2 regions of the Lysinibacillus sp. NPDC093712 genome follow, and region 1 is predicted to be linked to the other one. Evidence: predicted binding sites of a transcription regulator. Region 1 holds the regulator's gene; the other holds the start of a gene.
What was found. Region 1 encodes CtsR, which represses protease genes until heat stress. Its sites were predicted from a motif close to ATGGTCAATAAAGGTCAAACA; they were not measured.

Region 1 (9,871 bases):
CCCAATATTTCGGGTGCTCTTCTAAAAGCTTCTGTACCTTTTCAATTTCGGCCGCTTCATTTTTGTGGAATGTAACAATAAAATGATCGGAAACAAAAATATTTAATTCCTCAGCAATTAATGTTACTTCATTTAATTTATGAATAACGAAGAAATGATAATCATCATAAAAATCGAGTTTTGGTCGCTGTAAACGCATTAAGCAGTCTTCGATTGCAAGTGGGTGGAAATGAAAAAATGTATCGAGCAAAAGCTCCTCTTCTGCAGTTGGGCAATTAAAATCTACCCAATACCACTCATAATCGTTTTGCTTTATGTCTTCAAGTGGGAAGTCCTTTATTAATTGTTGATCTTTCGTCATAGCCATCGTGCGAATCATGGCATTCACCTCAAATCTGTTTATCTCGTATTAAGTAAGCACGAAGTCTCGCTCCTAAAGCAGAGAAGGAAGAGGAGACATTTCAACGGAAGATCGTTACCTTATGAACTTATAGTACACTACTATATTATACGGATAAAAGTTACTCTTTATAGCATATCCAACCGCCGAATAGTGTCGTTGCAAAAAACCTCGAAGGCTGTGAAAAACCTGCCTGTTGTAAGAGTGTCACTATCGCCTCCTCACGCATAAATGAAAGCGAGCGGATGGAGTGCTCCATACTAGCTAATTCTGAGGCTGAAAGTTTTGTATGCTGTTGCCAATACGCGCGCCATAGATCAAATTGCAGTTCTGTTTCAGTTGAGTTCAGTTGACCGTATTTCGAAACAAGGACGAATGGTGCACCTGATTTTAAGCGTTGTGCAATTCCTTTTAATGTAGCAAGTTTCTCCTCATATGACTCAATAAAATGGAGTACTAGTATACAGCTAGCCGCATCAAAGTTCGTAGCAGGCACCGATGCAGTTAGTATTGTACCTTGTAGTAAAGAAATATCATTTGATAATGATTGAAGACGGTTTTCTGCAATTTCCAACATCGCTTCAGATGGATCTATACCGACAAATGACCAATTGGGTCTTTGCTCAGCTAACTGTATAATTTCATTACCACTACCTGAGCCAACAACTAAAAAACTAGCTTTTTCTTGTAGTACGGATTGATAAAAAGCTTTCGTTAAACGCAGCATGGCATCGTAACTTGGTAATGTACGTCGGATGCCTTTTTCATATTCGTTAGCAAGCGTGCTATTAAATTCCATCTAGTATCACTTACCTTTCAAAAAAATTTAAGTAGCATTTGAAACTATTTAGCGTATAGTTCCGTAAATAGGAGTATTAATAATAATGACATACCATAAAGGAAGGTTGATATATATGGAAACAAAATGGTCTAAGGTAATCATACATGCCAGCGCGTTTTTTGCGCCATTTTTAGTGCCGATTTTATTTTTCCTAATTAGTTCAGATGAAGAAGTGAAAAGTGTTTCGGTGCAAGCTTTATTGTTCCAAATCGTGATGGGCATATTGATAGTAATTGCTAGTATCCTATCTTTTGTATTAATCGGTTTACCGTTCTTACTAATTTTCATCGCTATGGTTTACATCGTACCTATTATCGGAATCGTGAAGGCATTTTCAGAGGAACCTTGGCGTTACCCGATAGTTGGACGCTGGGTATAATTTTTAATGACGCAAGTATATGCTATGTGCATATGCTTGCGTTTTTTCTATAAGCAAAAAGGGTACATTATAGGCAAAACTAATTTTAATGATTAGGGACAAGCCTTTTTTAACCCCAACTCCTTTTTTTACAATACACAGATATAAATGTACATCATAATTAAGTTAATATGTCCCTACCGGCTGTTTTTTTGTAGACAATCTGTTAAACAATGCGCTTTACACAAATCTTTGTGCGAAATAATTGCAATTATTTTCAAGCGTTTTGTATAATATACTCAAAGATAGTCAAAGATAGTCAAAGTCAGTGAGGTAAGCGAGGTGTATTCCTAAAGTGCGTAATATTTCAGACATCATAGAAGGCTACTTAAAGCAAGTACTTGAATTAGGTGGAGAAGGGCATATTGAAATTAAACGTAGTGAAATTGCCGATAAATTTCAATGTGTGCCCTCACAAATAAATTATGTGATCAATACAAGATTTACAGCTGAGCGGGGTTACCTTGTTGAAAGTAAACGGGGCGGCGGTGGATACATTCGTATTTTACGTGTCCGTGCAAACTCACAAATTGATTTGATAGATGATGTGCTCTTGCAAATTGAAGGGGGAGCCTCCCAAACGGTTGCGGAGGGTGTAGTATATCGTTTGATTGATGAGCAGGTAATTTCGAAGCGAGAAGCGAAATTAATGTTAGCAGCGGTTGATCGTTCGACTTTAGATTTACAACTACCTTTACGGGATAGCATTCGTGCAAAAATTTTGCGAGCGATGTTAACAACCATTAAATATGAAAAGCAAAAATAAAGAGGTGATGGAAATGATTTGCGAACATTGCAAGCAGCGCAATGCGACAGTAACTGTGACACAAGTACAAAATGGGCAGAAGGTGGAACACCATTATTGCGATGTCTGTGCCTCACAGTTCCATCCGTTTCATGCAGAGTTTAAACAAGAGCCTGTATCGATTCAACAATTATTATCCAACTGGTTTGGCTCACCTACATGGCAAAAAGTCGGTGAAAAACAGCAAGCGCCACCTCAGCAACAAACATGTCCACAATGTGGATTTACGTATAAGCGATTTTTAAAAGAGGGTAAATTTGGTTGCCCTAGTTGTTATGACACGTTTAGCGAGCATTTGCCAAAGCTGTTTAATCGTATTCAAGCAGGACCTCAGCATATAGGTAAAATGCCTGGTGCTCAAAACAATGTTTTTGTCATTAAAAAGCAAATTGAAGATATTCGAAAACGCATGAAGGCTGCAGTGGACGAGGAGCAATTTGAGGAAGCGGCGAAGCTTCGTGACGAGGCAAAAAATCTTGAGCAACAGCTACAATTCGAAGGTGGTGATGTGTCATGATGATTGAATCGTTTTTAGAGCGTGCTACACCTGCCTGGATGGATATGGAGGATGATTATTCAGATATCGTCATTAGTACACGCATCCGCCTTGCGAGGAACTTAGATGGTTTTCGTTTCCCTTTAGTTTTCTCGGAAAACGAAGCATTACAGGTAGAGCAGGCTGTCACCCATGCAATACAGGACAGTTCCAAGCTTCAAGAAAGATATTCTTATTTTTCTATAAAAGATTTAACATCGTTACAACGACAAATTTTAGTTGAAAAGCATTTAATTAGTCCACAGCTTGCAAAAAAAGAGCAAGTCGGCGCTATGTTGCTGTCTGAGGATGAATCTATTTGCATTATGGTGAACGAAGAAGACCATTTACGCATTCAATGTATGACGGCGAGTTTTCAACTTCAGAAGGCCTACGAGCAAGCAAATAAGATTGATCGAGCCTTAGAAGGAGCCTTGCCATATGCGTTTCGTGATACTTTTGGATATTTAACAAGTTGTCCAACCAATATTGGTACTGGATTACGTGCTTCTGTTATGATGCACCTTCCCGCGCTTACATTGACAGGTCAGATGAATCAAATCATCAATGCAATGACTCGTTTAGGGATGACCGTTAGGGGTATATACGGTGAAGGTAGTGAAAATTTAGGGAATATTTATCAAGTATCAAATCAAATTACACTAGGAAAAACAGAAGAAGACATTTTAGCAGACATCCAAAGTGTTGCAGAAAAAATAATTCAAAAAGAACGACAAGCAAGAAGTAAGCTAATGGAAAAAGCGGAACTTGCTTTAGAAGATCGTGTATATAGAGCTTTAGGGACATTAACACATGCTCGAATTTTAACAAGTGAAGAAGCTGCTACTTGCATATCAAATGTACGTTTAGGAGTGGATTTGCAGTTGATTGATAATATTAAAGCAACATCTTTAAACGAATGCGTTGTCAGCATGCAGCCTGGTTTTTTACAGCACTATGCAGGAGAGGTTTTACCGCCTGCTGAGCGAGACAGAGCACGAGCAAAAATGTTGCGAGAGGCATTATTTCTAGAAACTAAGAGTAAGCCTATTATAGGGGGAAAAGGAGAGGATTCATATGATGTTTAATCGTTTTACACAACGCGCACAAAAAGTATTACAGCTTGCACAGGAAGAGGCAATTCGTTGGAAGCACGAATCAATAGGAACAGAGCATATTCTTTTAGGGCTTATTCGTGAAGGCGGTGGTATAGCTGCGAAAGCATTAGAAGCCATTGATATAAGCCCTCAAATGATTGAAGCAGGTATTGAAGAGCTAGTCGGTAAAGGAACAGAGGACGTTGGACCAATCGTGCACTACACGCCTCGTGCGAAAAAAGTAATTGAATTATCAGTCGATGAGTCGCGTAAATTAGGCCATTCCTATATTGGCACAGAACATTTACTATTAGCGCTTATTCGTGAAGGCGAAGGGGTAGCTGCTCGTGTATTAAACAATGCTGGTGTGGGCTTAAATAAAGCTCGTCAGCAAGTATTATTGTTATTAGGTAATAACGACAATGCACAATCTGGACAACAAGCGACACAGGCTGCAAATACGCCTACATTAGATAGCTTAGCGCGCGATTTAACACAAATTGCTCGTGAAGGTTCGTTAGACCCTGTTATTGGACGTAGTAAAGAAATTACACGTGTTATTGAAGTGCTATCACGTCGTACGAAAAATAACCCTGTGCTCATTGGTGAACCAGGGGTAGGTAAAACAGCGATTGCTGAAGGCTTAGCGCAACAAATTATTAACAATGAAGTGCCAGAAATTTTGCGCGATAAACGTGTAATGACGCTTGATATGGGGACAGTTGTTGCCGGTACTAAATACCGTGGTGAATTTGAGGATCGTTTGAAAAAGGTAATGGATGAAATTCGTCAAGCGGGCAATGTCATCTTATTCATTGATGAATTACACACGCTAATTGGTGCAGGTGGGGCAGAAGGTGCAATTGATGCTTCAAACATTTTAAAACCATCATTGGCACGTGGTGAATTACAATGTATTGGTGCTACAACATTAGATGAGTACCGCAAATACATTGAAAAAGACGCAGCTTTAGAGCGTCGTTTCCAACCGATTCAAGTCGATGAGCCAACTGTTGAAGAAGCTATTCAAATTATTCATGGCTTGCGTGATCGTTATGAGGCGCATCACCGTGTGAAAATTACAGATGAAGCGATTGAGGCAGCGGCAAAAATGGGTGATCGTTATATTTCAGACCGCTTCTTGCCTGATAAAGCGATCGACTTAATCGATGAAGCTGGTTCAAAAGTACGCTTGCGTTCATTCGCAGTGCCACCAAATTTAAAGGCACTGGAAGATAAACTTGAAAATGTTCGCTCTGAGAAAAATGCGGCTGTATCTGGTCAAGAATTTGAAAAGGCAGCGTCTTTAAGAGATACAGAGCAAAAGCTAAAAGACGAAATTGAAACAACGCGTAAAACATGGAAAGAAGAACAAGGTAAAGCCGAATCGAAAGTAACGGTAGACGATGTGGCAGCCGTAGTTTCTATGTGGACGGGGATCCCTGTAGCAAAAATTGCACATGAAGAATCATCTAAACTACTACAACTTGAGGAAGAATTGCACAAACGAGTTGTTGGGCAAGGTGAGGCTGTTGAGGCAATTTCTCGTGCGATTCGACGCGCAAGAGCAGGTTTAAAAGATCCTAAGCGTCCAATCGGTTCATTTATTTTCCTTGGTCCTACAGGGGTCGGAAAAACAGAACTTGCAAGAGCACTTGCAGAAGTAATGTTCGGTGATGAAGATGCGATGATTCGCGTTGACATGTCAGAATATATGGAGAAACATTCGACTTCACGTTTAGTTGGTTCACCTCCGGGATATGTAGGCTTTGATGACGGTGGTCAGCTTACAGAAAAAGTACGACGTAAACCATATTCTGTTGTGCTACTTGATGAAATTGAAAAAGCTCACCCAGATGTTTTCAATATTTTACTTCAAGTGCTTGAAGATGGCCGTTTAACAGATTCTAAAGGCCGTGTCGTTGATTTCCGTAATACAGTTGTCATTATGACTTCAAACGTCGGCGCGGACGCGTTAAAATATCAAAAAAATCTTGGCTTCAGCTTAGGAAGCTCCGAGTCGAAGCATAAAGATATGAAGGGTACAATGCTAGAGGAATTGAAAAAAGCATTCCGCCCAGAATTTTTAAACCGTATCGATGAAATGATTGTGTTCCACTCACTTGAAAAAGAACACTTAAAAGAAATCGTTTCTATGATGGCTAATTCCTTAACAAAACGTCTACAGGAGCAGGATATTTCGTTAGAGTTAACCGATGCTGCATTAAATAAAATTGCAGAGGAAGGCTATGATCCTCAATATGGTGCTCGTCCACTCCGTCGTGCATTGCAAAAACAAGTGGAAGACCGTCTATCGGAAGAACTGCTTAAAGGCAATGTAGAAAAAGGAAATCAAGTTGTAATCGATTATGTAAATGAAGAATTCGTCGTTAAGAAAAAAGAGGGCGTTTCAATTTCGAAATAAGCAGGTCGCTTATTGTTAACATGTTGATTTGAGAAGACAGCGAGGCCAATAGTGCTAAGCTGTCTTTTTTTATGTAAAATGAATATAAGAACAAATATTCGAGGTGGTACTATGGCGAAGAAAAAAACTAAATTTGTCTGTACAGGTTGTGGCTATGAATCTGCAAAGTGGATGGGCCGTTGTCCAGGATGTGGAGAATGGAATAAGATGGTTGAGGAAGTAGAGGTCGTTGCGAAAGGCCCTCGAGGAGCATTCCAACATTCGGCTACAGTAACACAAAAGGCTATACCTATAATACAAGTGGAAGCAGCTGAAGAATCTCGGGTAGCTACCGAAATGGGAGAGCTCAATCGTGTTTTAGGCGGTGGTATCGTGCCAGGATCTCTTGTATTAATCGGTGGTGACCCTGGGATTGGGAAATCAACGCTTTTATTACAGGTATCTGCGTTGTTATCAAATAACGGGCACCGTGTGCTGTATATTTCAGGAGAGGAATCTATTCGACAAACGAAACTGCGTGCAGAGCGTTTAGGAGTAATTTCTCAAGAGCTTTATATTTATTCGGAGACGAATTTAGAGTTGTTAAACCAAACGATTGATGATGTTCAGCCGAAGTTTGTTATCGTGGATTCCATACAAACAGTTTTCCATCCAGAGGTGACAAGTGCACCTGGTAGTGTGTCGCAAGTACGTGAATGTACAGCAGAGCTAATGCGAATTGCAAAAACGAAAGGCATTGCCATTTTCTTAGTAGGACATGTAACGAAAGAAGGGCAAATAGCTGGACCACGTATTTTAGAGCATATGGTGGACACAGTGTTGTATTTCGAAGGAGAGCGCCATCACAACCACCGTATTTTACGGAGTCAGAAAAACCGCTTTGGCTCTACAAATGAAATTGCTATCTTTGAAATGCTTCAGGGGGGCTTAAAGGAAGTGTTGAATCCGTCTGAGTTGTTTTTACAGGAGCGCTCACAAGGTGCGGCAGGTTCAACTGTTGTGGCATCAATGGAGGGGACAAGACCAATTTTAGTAGAAATTCAATCGCTTGTGACACCGACAAGCTTCAATTATCCAAAACGTATGGCAACAGGGGTAGACCAAAACCGAGTGCAATTGCTTATGGCAGTGCTGGAAAAGCGGATGGGCCTCATGCTACAAGCGCAAGATGCATATATTAAAGTTGCTGGCGGTGTGAAGCTAGATGAGCCTGCAATTGACCTAGCGGTGTTGACGAGTATTGTTTCTAGTTTTAAAGATCAGGCAGTGCGTGCTACAGATTGCTATATTGGAGAAGTGGGCTTAACAGGAGAGGTTCGTCGAGTATCACGCATTGAACAACGTGTTATTGAAGCCGCTAAACTAGGCTTTAAGCGAGCGTTTATCCCTGCCTCTAATATTGGCGGTTGGGATTTCCCACAAGGTATCGAAATTGTTGGTGTAGAGACAATAAAGGACGCATTGAATGCCTGCTTTAGAGAGCTATAAACTAATGGGTCAATTTTATAAATAATTCCTAAAAGAATACCAACATTGAAGCGTAGCGAATGGTTAGCGGCTCGCATGCTTCCACTCGGAAGGCGTTCCATTTGTAGCGTAATGTTGCAAAAGTTTATTTTGATGCAAATGTGAATTATGAAAATGTTTTAATAAATAAGGTGGATGCTGGGGGTTATCCTAGCATTCACTTTTCCTCCATTAATAGCGGTCATAAAAATTTCATGTGATTGGATAATAATTATTTCGAAAATAATGCATCTCTTCAGGCTTCCGTAACGTCCCATAAACATCAGTAAAAATAATAATGTTTTGATGGGCTCAAAAAAGATTTTCTACTGAAAAATATGTATAATCGATTATAAGAATTGGAGGTGACAGTATGAAAAAATTTATACAAATTGCTTTTTTACTGATTGGGGGAGCTTTAGGCCTTGTTTTCTTACCGCCATTATACGAACTGCTTCATTTATCATCTAATCCTTGGCTTGATAATCCTTATGTATCAGTTGCTTTAGGGGCGCTTTTACTATTTACATTATCGTTTGCATTTTCCGACTATTTCGTTCGGCTTATTAGCTGGATGGAAGAGGTGCTATTTAAAGTACCTGTTGGAGATTTATTATTTGGTACGCTTGGCCTTATTGTAGGACTTATCGTTGCATATTTCCTAGGCTTTGCGATTAATAGCGTTCAAATTCGCGGTATTACAGAAGTGATTCCTATCATTCTGTCGTTTGTGTTTGGATATTTGGGCTTCCGTGTAGGCTTTAAAAAGCGAGATGAGTTACTACAGCTATTTACATTACGTGGTAATAATGCGAAGAAAAAAGCAGCTGAAGGTATTGATGCTCCAGAAATTCGTGGTAGTTATAAATTACTAGATACGAGCGTTATTATAGACGGACGTATAGCGGATATATCTGAAACGGGCTTTATCGAAGGTGCCCTCGTGGTGCCGCAGTTTGTGCTAACGGAGCTGCAACATATCGCAGATTCCTCAGATACATTAAAACGTACAAGAGGTCGCCGTGGTTTGGATATATTAAAAAAACTGCAAGATGAACGTATGACAAAAGTAGAGATTACCGAAGAAGATTTTGAAGATGTGCAGGAAGTCGATTTAAAACTTGTACGTCTTGCAAAGAAAATGGGCAATGATACACAAATTGTTACGAATGATTTCAACTTGAACAAAGTATGTGATCTACACCAAGTGCAAGTGCTGAACATCAATGATCTGGCAAATGCAGTGAAGCCAGTAGTTATTCCTGGTGAGGATATGCAAGTTGTCGTTATTAAAGATGGGAAAGAGCATAACCAAGGTGTCGCTTATTTGGATGATGGCACGATGATCGTTGTAGAAGGTGGTCGAAGTTATATAGGACAGGCAATTACAGTAACTGTAACGAGCGTTCTACAAACATCAGCAGGTCGTATGATTTTTGCCAAGCCAAAGGATGATTAGGAAGTGGGAAATGTGCAGTATGAAGTAGTACTTCCGGCGGCAGGTAGCGGGAAGCGAATGGGAGCAGGACAAAATAAATTATTTTTAGAGCTTTTAGGGAAACCGATTTTAATACACACATTAGAAGTATTTGAGCAAGATAGAAACTGCACAGGAATTTGGCTTGCGGTGAAGCCGGAGGAGCGAGCATTTATTCAAGAAATGCTCGCGAATTATGGCATCTCTAAGGTCAAGGGCTTGCCCGATGGTGGTGCAGAGCGCCAACATTCGGTTCATTCCTGCATGAAGGAAATGGAGCAAGTTGATATTGTTTTAGTGCATGATGCAGCACGTCCATTTATTACGCACGCAATTATTGCAAACCTTGTGCAAAGTGCTCATGATT
Region 2 (9,871 bases), on a different contig from region 1:
CACTTCTAATTTTCCAAAGTATTTGTGTAAGTTTTCAATTCTAATCATCTTGCTTCTCTCCCTTCTGCTTTACGAGGGATATAGCTATTGCTAAATCGTTTTTCGATAAATGCTACTACTTTTGTTACCACATATGTTAATACCAAGTATAGTAATGCGGCTACAATATACGGTTCCCAGAAACGGAAGCTCGCACCTGCCACAACTTTACTTGCATATAAAATATCTGGCGCTGCAATAACCGTTACTAAAGAAGAGTCTTTTAATAATGCAATGAATTCATTACCAAGCGGCGGAATCATCCGTCTAAAAGCCTGTGGTAAAATAACTTTTTTCATCGCTTGATTGTGTGTTAGGCCAAGCGAACGCGCTGCTTCCATTTGTCCCTTATCAATGCTTTGAATGCCCGCACGGAATATTTCTGCATTATAGGCTGCACAGTTTAGTACAAGTGCGGTAATACCTGACACCATATAGCCTAATGAATGACCAAAAATCGTTGGAATAACCGCTAAATGAATTAATAAAATTTGCACTAGCATTGGTGTCCCACGGAATAAATCTACATATAGTTTACATGGCCAGTAAATAAACTTATTTTTAGATACTTTCCCTAAACCTAATAGTAAGCCTAAAATAATACCACCAAAATAACCACTGAGCGTTAAGATGATTGTTATACCAATACCACGAATAAACATATCACGGTAGTTCCAAACTATGTCCCAGCGTAAATCAAAGATGTCCATTAGAACCCCTACTTTCCCTATCAATTTCTCTACTAAATACGCTAATAAATCAAATGAGCCGCTAGCATGATTAGGCTAACGGCATCATCCATTACTTAAAGTCCTTACCAGTAATTTCTTTTAATTTACCATTGTCTTTAATTTTTTGTAGACCTTCGTTTAATAGGTTTAATAATTCGGTATTGCCTTTTTTCACCATAAAGCCGTAGTATTCTTTTTCAAATGCATCATCTTCAATTACTTTAAGTTTTGCTTTTGGGTTAGCTTTAATATATTCGTAAATAACTGCATTATCGCCAATTGTTGCATCAACGTTACCGTTTAACATTTCTTGAATAGCAACAGGTTGGCTTTCGAATGCCATAATGTTTGTGCTTGCATCACCTTGTAATTTTTTTGCAGCCATATGACCAGTTGCATTTATTTGTACTGAAATCTTTTTATCTTTTAAATCTGCTAATGACGTAATATCTGAATCCTCTTTAACTACGATTAATAATTGAGATTCATAATATGGCTCTGTAAAATCAAATGAAGCCTTACGTTCTTCATTAATCGTAATCCCCGATGCACCGATGTGTGTTTCACCATTTTTTATTGTTTGGAATACAGGCTCCCAACCAATGTTTTCCCATTCCACTTTAATGCCCATTTCGTCTGCAATCGCTTGCAAAATATCGACATCTAACCCTACAATATTCCCTTTATCGTCAATCGATTCAAATGGTGCAAAAGTAGCCTCTGTACCTACCTTATAAACTTTATCCTTCCCGCCGCCACCAGAACCTGCGTCGCCAGATGATGCATCATCTTTTGCACCACAGCCAACTAGCACAAGCGTAAATGCTGCTACAATCATCAATAACGTCCAAAAACGTTTTTTCATAGTTTTTCCCCCTATACAATTAATATTTTCCGACTAATTCAATTTTATTAATTCGGAAATGTTAGACTATTAGGTCAATTATAGTGTCAATAGAGGTGATATACAATACGATTTCGTATAAAAGTGATTATTTTTTCATAATAATGAATTTTACGATACAGAACGTAGAGAAATTATGTAATAAAAACAATATCCGTGTCGAAAAATGTATACTTATGCAATTCTAAGATGATTTTTATGCTAATTTTAGATATTTTTGCCCACAAAAAAAGAATCCCCTCAGATGGGATTCTTCTTTTGGGCTAGCATGCTAGCCTCACGATCAGTATGTTCACTAAAAAACTTTTTGGAGTTATTGCTTTTGATGGTTTAGAAAGGAATAATTATGGGAATAATGCCTACGGGGCAGATTTCCACCATATTCCTCTCTTTCTCCACTAAGAAGGCTGCTAAGCTACTTATTAGGAGAATCGAGCTATAAAAATAAATCAATAAATCAGTAAATGGCGCCCTCGGAGGGAATCGAACCCCCAGTGCAAGAACCGGAATCTTACGTGTTATCCATTACACCACGAGGGCAATTGAACATAAAAAAAAAGTACTCACTCTTAGGCTTTACGGTAAAGCATCATGTAGATAATCCTCATTGTAGAAGCATACCTGCAAAATAGTGTACTGTACTTAAACATGCGACCTTTCTATTATACAAACGTATTACCCATAATTCAACTATAAATATTAATTTTTATGATGGATTTAATTTCTTAATATCAGCGTTAATATTTGACCTTCCCTGACTATAATGTGTATGATAAGGTTACAACTGAAATATAATGGATGATTTCAGTAAAAGTATTCGAATTTAGCTTTTTAAGGAGGATTTAACATGAATTTAATTCCTACAGTTATTGAACAAACAAGTCGTGGTGAGCGTGCTTATGACATTTATTCACGACTACTAAAAGACCGTATTATCCTATTAGGAAGTGCAATTGATGACAACGTTGCAAACTCAATCGTTGCGCAGCTTCTATTTTTAGAAGCAGAAGATCCGGATAAAGACATTTCTCTTTACATTAACTCACCAGGTGGTTCTATTACAGCTGGTATGGCAATCTACGATACAATGCAATTCATCAAGCCAAAAGTACAAACAATTTGTATTGGTATGGCTGCATCAATGGGTGCTTTCCTACTTGCTGCTGGTGAACCTGGTAAGCGCTATGCATTACCAAATGCAGAAGTAATGATTCACCAACCACTTGGTGGTGCACAAGGTCAAGCGACTGAAATTGAAATTGCTGCAAAACGCATTTTATTCCTTCGTGAAAAATTAAATGGTATTTTATCTGAGCGTACTGGTCAGCCACTAGAAGTCATCTCAAGAGATACTGACCGTGATAACTTCATGACAGCTGAACGCGCAAAAGAATACGGCTTAATCGACCATATTTTTGTACGTAACGAACGCTAATTAGAAAAAACCGTTAAGTCCATGCGACTTAGCGGTTTTTTTATGGGTGCCAGGCACTCAAACAATTCAGAATATTTTAAATTAAACTAGTGCCAGGCACTCAAATAAAGGCACTCAAATAATTGTGCTGAGCGGAAAGCGACGGCGATAATGATAAAAAACCTCTAAGTCCAGGTGACTTAGAGGTCTTTTAATTTAGTCTTCCTTTTCAATAAGAGCAGCTAATGATGTAACCGCTTGCTCTGCATCGCTACCTTCACTGCTTAAAACAACCTTTGTACCTTTAGCAATAGCTAAGCTCATTACACCCATAATGGATTTGGCATTTACTTTTTTCTCGTCTTTTTCAAGAAAAATATCAGCACTAAAACGATTTGCTTCCTGTACAAATAACGCTGCTTGTCTAGCTTGTAGTCCTAATTTTAATTTTACCTGGACTGTTTTCTCAGTCATTCGCAATTCTCTCCTTCACTACCGTTCATCTATTAGTTTTATATTACCGCACTTAGCAGTAGAAGAACAATAAGCGATTGCACTAGCTTTCTGTCTTTTGTATGAAAGCTTAACCGCCTATTTTTTCACCTCTTCTTAATGCATCTGCTATTTCGTCTATTTTACGCAATCTATGGTTAACTCCTGATTTACTAACCGTTCCACTTGATACCATTTCACCAAGTTCTTTTAACGTTACATCTTGATATTCCACACGTAAGCGTGCAATTTCACGAAGCTTTTCAGGCAGCTGATCCAGCCCTATTGAATTTTCGATAAAGCGAATATTTTCTACCTGGCGTAGTGCAGCGCCTATCGTTTTATTCAAGTTTGCTGTTTCACAGTTTACAATACGATTAACACTATTTCGCATATCGCGTAATATACGAACATCTTCAAATTTCATCATTGCTTGATGAGCTCCAACAATGTTTAAAAAATCGGAAATCTTTTCCGCTTCTTTTAAGTATGTCACAAAGCCCTTCTTTCGTTCAATTGTTTTTGCATTTAACTCGAATTCATTCATCAAATCCATTAATGCTTCACCGTGTTCTTTATACAAAGAATAAATTTCTAAGTGATAGGCAGACGTTTCTGGGTTATTTACCGAGCCACCTGCTAAAAATGCTCCACGTAAGTAAGCTCTTTTATGGCCACTCTTTTTAATAAGCTCTTTAGAAATCGTGTGATTGAATTGGAAATCATCCGAAATTATCGCTAAATCAATGAGTAACTCACGCGCCCCTTCTCGCACACGACATATATAAACGTTGTTCTTTTTCAAACGCATTTTTTTACGTACAAGTAGCTCGACGTTATAGGGATACAACTTCTTCATAATTGTGTAAAGCCTTCTAGCGATTGCAGCATTTTCTGTCTGCACGTCTAAACTAAGTTGCTTGTTAGCAAAAGATAATGAACCATTCATACGAATTAAAGCAGATACTTCTGCTTTCATACAATAATCGTCCGCTTCTACTTGCGTTAGCTCTTTTTTCGTTTCTGAAGCAAATGACATATTACGCCCTCCTTTCGACCTTTATTTCTATGTATATGTTCATCTTACCATATACAACAAGCATTCTTTAGGACTCTATTGTAGGCTCCCTTACTTTTTCGGTAAGATTTTTGCATAATCCACAAGCCATTGTGCTACATTTGCAGAATTATGGCGAACTGTCCCATCTGGTCGAATGGTTGCAATATCACGTTTAATAACCTCTAATCCCATACTTTCCAGCTTACCAACATCAAATGTTACGGGCTCCGCACATTCTTCTTTATATAGCTCTTTAACAGGGTGCGGAAGCTGTTCATCATTTACTAAAATAGCATCAATAAAAGAATCTCCAACATGCTTGTGAATAGCCTCAACATGGTCACCTGCTGTATAAGAAATCGTTTCACCTTTTTGGGTCATTAAATTACATACATAAATTTTTCGTCCTTTGGCTCTTACGACAGCTTCTCCAATTTCTTTTACTAGCAAATTAGGAATAATACTCGTATATAAGCTTCCAGGTCCAATTAAAATATAGTCAGCTCGATTAATTGCTCGTATTGCCTCCGGTAGCGGTTGCACATTGTCAGGCACTAAAAAAACGCGGTTAATGCGCTTTCCAGCAGTTGGGATTTTCGACTCGCCTTCAATAACTATCCCATCTTCTAACTCGGCATTTAAAGTAATTTTTTTATTAGCCGCTGGAATTACTCGACCATGTACTTTTAAAACTTTTCCCATTTCGCTAATAGCATGGCTAAAATCCCCGGTAATATCTGTTAATGCCGTTAACATTAAATTGCCAAGAGAATGACCATTTAAATCCTCTGATACTGAAAAACGATATTGAAACATTTGCTCAACGAGTGGCTCCACATCCGATAATGCAGCGATGACATTGCGAACATCACCAGGCGGAGGGATATCGTAATCATCACGTAAACGTCCTGAGGAACCACCATCATCCGCAACTGTTACGATTGCAGTGATATCAAACGGGTGATGCTTTAAACCACGTAGTAACGTAGAAAGGCCAGTACCACCACCTATTACAACTAGCCTTGTATGCTTTTTCCCCATTCACTCAATCCTTTCTTCGATTGATGTCACGGTGCGATATCACAGCATTTTCTTTTTTGGCTAAGCAAGCGCCAAAATATTCTGCTAAAGTCACCGAACGATGCTGTCCTCCTGTACAACCAAAAGCAATGACAAGTTGTGATTTCCCCTCTTGTTTATAAAGCGGTATCATAAATTCAAACAAATCCGTTAGTTTTTGAATAAGGATTTGTGTATCCTCTAACGCTAATACATAAGAAGAGACTTCAGTTTGCAAACCAGTTTTAGGGCGCAATTCCTCTACATAATAAGGATTTTTTAAAAAGCGCACATCAAATACTAAGTCTGCATCTATTGGCATACCGTGTTTATATCCAAAGGACATAATATTAATTGAAAAAGTATGATCTGCATCACTTGCAAATTCTTTAACGATTTTCTCGCGTAGCTCTTTTGGTTTCATGTTAGACGTATTATAAACAAAATTAGCGCGACCTTTTACTTCTGATAGAAGTACGCGTTCTTGTTTAATACCATCTAGCGGTAAACCAGTTACAGCTAATGGATGTGCACGTCTTGTTTCCTTATAACGTCTTACAAGCGTTGCATCATCTGCATCTAAAAATAAAATGCGGACAATGATGTCGCCTTCTTTTAATATTTGGTCAAGCGCACCAATAAGCGAATCAAAAAAGTTGCCGCCACGCATATCCATGACAGCTGCAATACGTGTAATATTTTTACCTGAATCCCTAAGTAAAGTTAAAAAAGTCGTGAGTAACGCTGGTGGTAAATTATCAATACAGTAATACCCTAAATCCTCAAAGCTTTGAATAGCTACGGTCTTCCCAGCTCCAGACATTCCTGTAATAATGACCAATTCATGTGTACATTGTTGACTTTCAACCACCACTGTCATGCAGCTCCTTTATTGTTCTATTGATATTTGTATTTTCTCATGAAGCAATTCAAAATCCTTCGTGTATTCGAATGTGCCGTACTGAATGCCTGATTGCGAAACAGCAAATTGTAAATTTGTTCGATCACCTTCAGCCATCGGCAAATGTTTTAAATCCCCAACTGGGTGCCATGCAAGCTTACCTTCTCTTGTTTCTTCGAATGGTACTCCTTCTATATCTTTCGCCATAAAAGTATAGAGCATCCATTCATCCACCTTAACGTTATCTTCTTTAATTATCATCGTATATACACCCTTTAGATGCGCGTTCAATGGTATAACATTTGTTTCTTCCTGAAACTCACGTAAAGCAGCCTCATAAATCGACTCACCGCTCTCCATTTTTCCGCCTGGTGCTACATACCAGCCCCGTCTCGGCTTTTGAAGTAATAATACTTTGCCGTCTTTTACGGCAATTAAGTTTGCAATTCTTTGCATAGACACACCTCTAATCTCTTTTGCATTATATTTTTTATTATAGCAAGACCTATCAGAGTTTGTCCTCATTTCACAACTATGGTATCTTGCGCAAAAAATTGATTATATTAGATCATCATTTAGGGTTTTTGTTTCTTTTGCATAAAGGCTCGTCGTACTCCCAATGACAGTTATTTTACACGAATCATCATACTTATAGTATACAGTTTTCTATCGTTAGACATGACACATTCAAAAATAATAAGCCTAAACGTCAGGCTTATTATTGCATAAAACTCCACTTCGCTTTCCGTACAACAAACGTTAACCGCAACTGTCGCTATCGCACGGTTGTTAGTTGCCCCTTACTTTTTGTACTGTTGCTGTAGGAATTTACATGGAGCGATTCACTTAAATTCAGAATTGTTTTAGTGACTGGTACTGGCACAACTCATAAGAATTCTGAATTGTTTTAGTGACTGGCACTAAAACAAATATCAAAAATAGGTTGCTCCCACCTAATTAGGCGGAAACAACCTACTAAAAAAATAAAAGGGGGATTGCTAATTACACTCTAAATAATACACCTTTTATATGTCATTCAAGTTACAGCAATATTAAAACCGTATTAAAAAATTGTATTTTTTTCCGGTAATAACGGCCAATAGCAATCAGCTTTTTGTCGCTGAACGCTGGCATTCGATACGAACTGTTTTTTTAGGCCTATTATGCGTTAATTTTTTCTAATAATTCTTCCACATAATGTTGTGCTGCTTGTGCTGCAATACTACCGTCACCAGTCGCAGTTACGATTTGGCGAAGTGTTTTTTCACGTACATCTCCTGCAGCAAAAATACCTGGTACTTTAGTTTCCATATTATCTTTTGTCACAATATAACCAGCTTCATTTAAAATTCCTAATGCTTCAAAAGGTTTTGTTAATGGAAGCATACCAATATAGATAAACACGCCATCAGCATTAAATTCTGATTCAGTGCCGTCAACAGTTGATTGTAATGTAACGCTGCCTACTTTACCGTTAGCTTCGTTAATTTCTGTTACTGTTGAATTCCAAATGAAATCGATTTTATCGTTTGCAAATGCACGATCTTGTAGAATTTTTTGAGCACGTAGTTTATCACGACGGTGAACAATTGTTACTTTATCAGCAAAACGTGTTAAATAAACACCTTCTTCAACAGCTGAATCCCCACCACCTACGACAACGAGATTTTTTTGTTTAAAGAATGCACCATCACATACTGCACAATAGCTGACACCGCGTCCACCAAGCTCTTTTTCACCTGGTACACCCATTTTTTTATATTCTGCACCTGTAGAAAGGATAATTGCTCGTGTTTTATATTCTTTAGCACCAGATTTAATGATTTTGTATTCTTCTCCATCGATGATTTCTGAAACATCACCGTATGCATACTCAGCGCCAAATTTTTTCGCATGGTCGAACATTTTAGTAGATAGCTCAGGCCCTAAAATAGTATCAAACCCTGGATAATTTTCTACTTCTTCTGTATTCGCCATTTGTCCGCCAGGAATACCACGCTCAATCATTAGCGTTGAAAGGTTTGCACGTGATGTATAAACAGCCGCAGTCATGCCGGCAGGTCCTGCTCCGATAATTACAACATCATAAATTTTTTCTTCTGACATACATACTTCCTCCTAAACTTGTAAAACTTTTTTATAATAACGTTAGTATGTTCATCGTATGTGAAAGCATTAAGTTATTCAACTATGTTGCTCACAACCTAAATTTAACTCGTTGGTAAAAACGTTAACATTTCTTCAATATATTTAGATAATGTAGACACAGATATCCCATACTGCTCTGCAATTTCCTTTTTCGTCACCTTCAACATGCGAGATGAGCGGAATAAGAAATCATTTGCACCTGCAATTGCTGCTGGATTTGTAAAGCGATAATTTTCACTAAGTGCTTGTTCACAAAGCACAAACCACATTTGAAACATCGGTGCAACTAATGTTGTCATTTTCCCATATTGCTCTAATAATATCTCTGATACACGGACGGCTCTTAAAAAGCTTGCCTCGACTTTGTTTTTCTCATCAAACTGATGACCAAGTGCATAAGCTAAAAAAAGCTTTTCAAAAGCATCAAATTGTTCAACATCTATCCATTTAGGATGAGCAATGATTTCCTGTTTATGCGCTGTACCTTTTAGTAAAAACAAACCGAATAGGCGATCACTTATATATTCACTTTCAAGTTTAGCTACAATGAAATCACGATCATGTTCTAATGCGTCAAGCTCATATGTATTTTCATGCTGACGCCAAGGTTCAAATCCCTCTTTCTCTGGATCAAGCTCAAGCAACTGCTCCCAAGCACCCTTTGAAATTTCATCATAACCAGAGAAATATGCCGCATGCGATAACCAAAAGTAAAATCCTGGATCACCTAAATAGCCACGTTTTTGCATGCTTCGTAGCCATTTAAAGGCTATTTCATATTGACCAATAAGTGCAAGCGTTGCACCTAGTTTATAACGATGATCCCAAGCATAAGGCTGTATTTTCACCAATACTTCTAACAGGGCATTTAATTCTTCATCATTTTTCTCATAATACGCAATAACCGTTAAATTGCATAACGCATGTAAATTTCCTTTATTTTCTCGCAGTACAGTGTTTAAGATTGCTTTTGCCTGCTCTGCTTCACCGACATAAAAATAAGCCAAAGCTAAATTATTGTATGCAGACCAAAATTCTGGTCTATCTTCTACTAGTTGTTCTAAAATGTTTATCGCTTCTGGAAAATCTCCCTTTTCCATACAACGACGAGCTTGCTCCTGAC

Region 2: a site for CtsR is predicted at 2,416-2,436, ahead of clpP (ATP-dependent Clp endopeptidase proteolytic subunit ClpP). Genes of this name have one in related genera too.

Annotation. Positions count from the first base shown of each region.
Region 1 is NZ_JBNNUU010000005.1:57,461-67,331, reverse strand. It holds gene corA (magnesium/cobalt transporter CorA) at 1-379, opposite strand, end outside; gene ACQKNX_RS18285 (class I SAM-dependent methyltransferase) at 522-1,199, opposite strand; gene ACQKNX_RS18280 (DUF4870 domain-containing protein) at 1,315-1,620, shown strand; gene ACQKNX_RS18275 (CtsR family transcriptional regulator) at 1,955-2,425, shown strand; gene ACQKNX_RS18270 (UvrB/UvrC motif-containing protein) at 2,439-2,981, shown strand; gene ACQKNX_RS18265 (protein arginine kinase) at 2,978-4,087, shown strand; gene ACQKNX_RS18260 (ATP-dependent Clp protease ATP-binding subunit) at 4,077-6,521, shown strand; gene radA (DNA repair protein RadA) at 6,633-8,009, shown strand; gene ACQKNX_RS18250 (PIN/TRAM domain-containing protein) at 8,401-9,486, shown strand; gene ispD (2-C-methyl-D-erythritol 4-phosphate cytidylyltransferase) at 9,499-9,871, shown strand, end outside.
Region 2 is NZ_JBNNUU010000007.1:59,055-68,925, forward strand. It holds gene ACQKNX_RS20335 (amino acid ABC transporter ATP-binding protein) at 1-48, opposite strand, end outside; gene ACQKNX_RS20340 (amino acid ABC transporter permease) at 45-749, opposite strand; gene ACQKNX_RS20345 (basic amino acid ABC transporter substrate-binding protein) at 841-1,635, opposite strand; tRNA gene ACQKNX_RS20350 (tRNA-Arg) at 2,140-2,214, opposite strand; gene clpP (ATP-dependent Clp endopeptidase proteolytic subunit ClpP) at 2,522-3,109, shown strand; gene ACQKNX_RS20360 (HPr family phosphocarrier protein) at 3,305-3,562, opposite strand; gene whiA (DNA-binding protein WhiA) at 3,672-4,619, opposite strand; gene ACQKNX_RS20370 (gluconeogenesis factor YvcK family protein) at 4,710-5,681, opposite strand; gene rapZ (RNase adapter RapZ) at 5,686-6,579, opposite strand; gene ACQKNX_RS20380 (8-oxo-dGTP diphosphatase) at 6,589-7,056, opposite strand; gene trxB (thioredoxin-disulfide reductase) at 7,762-8,706, opposite strand; gene ACQKNX_RS20390 (tetratricopeptide repeat protein) at 8,811-9,871, opposite strand, start outside.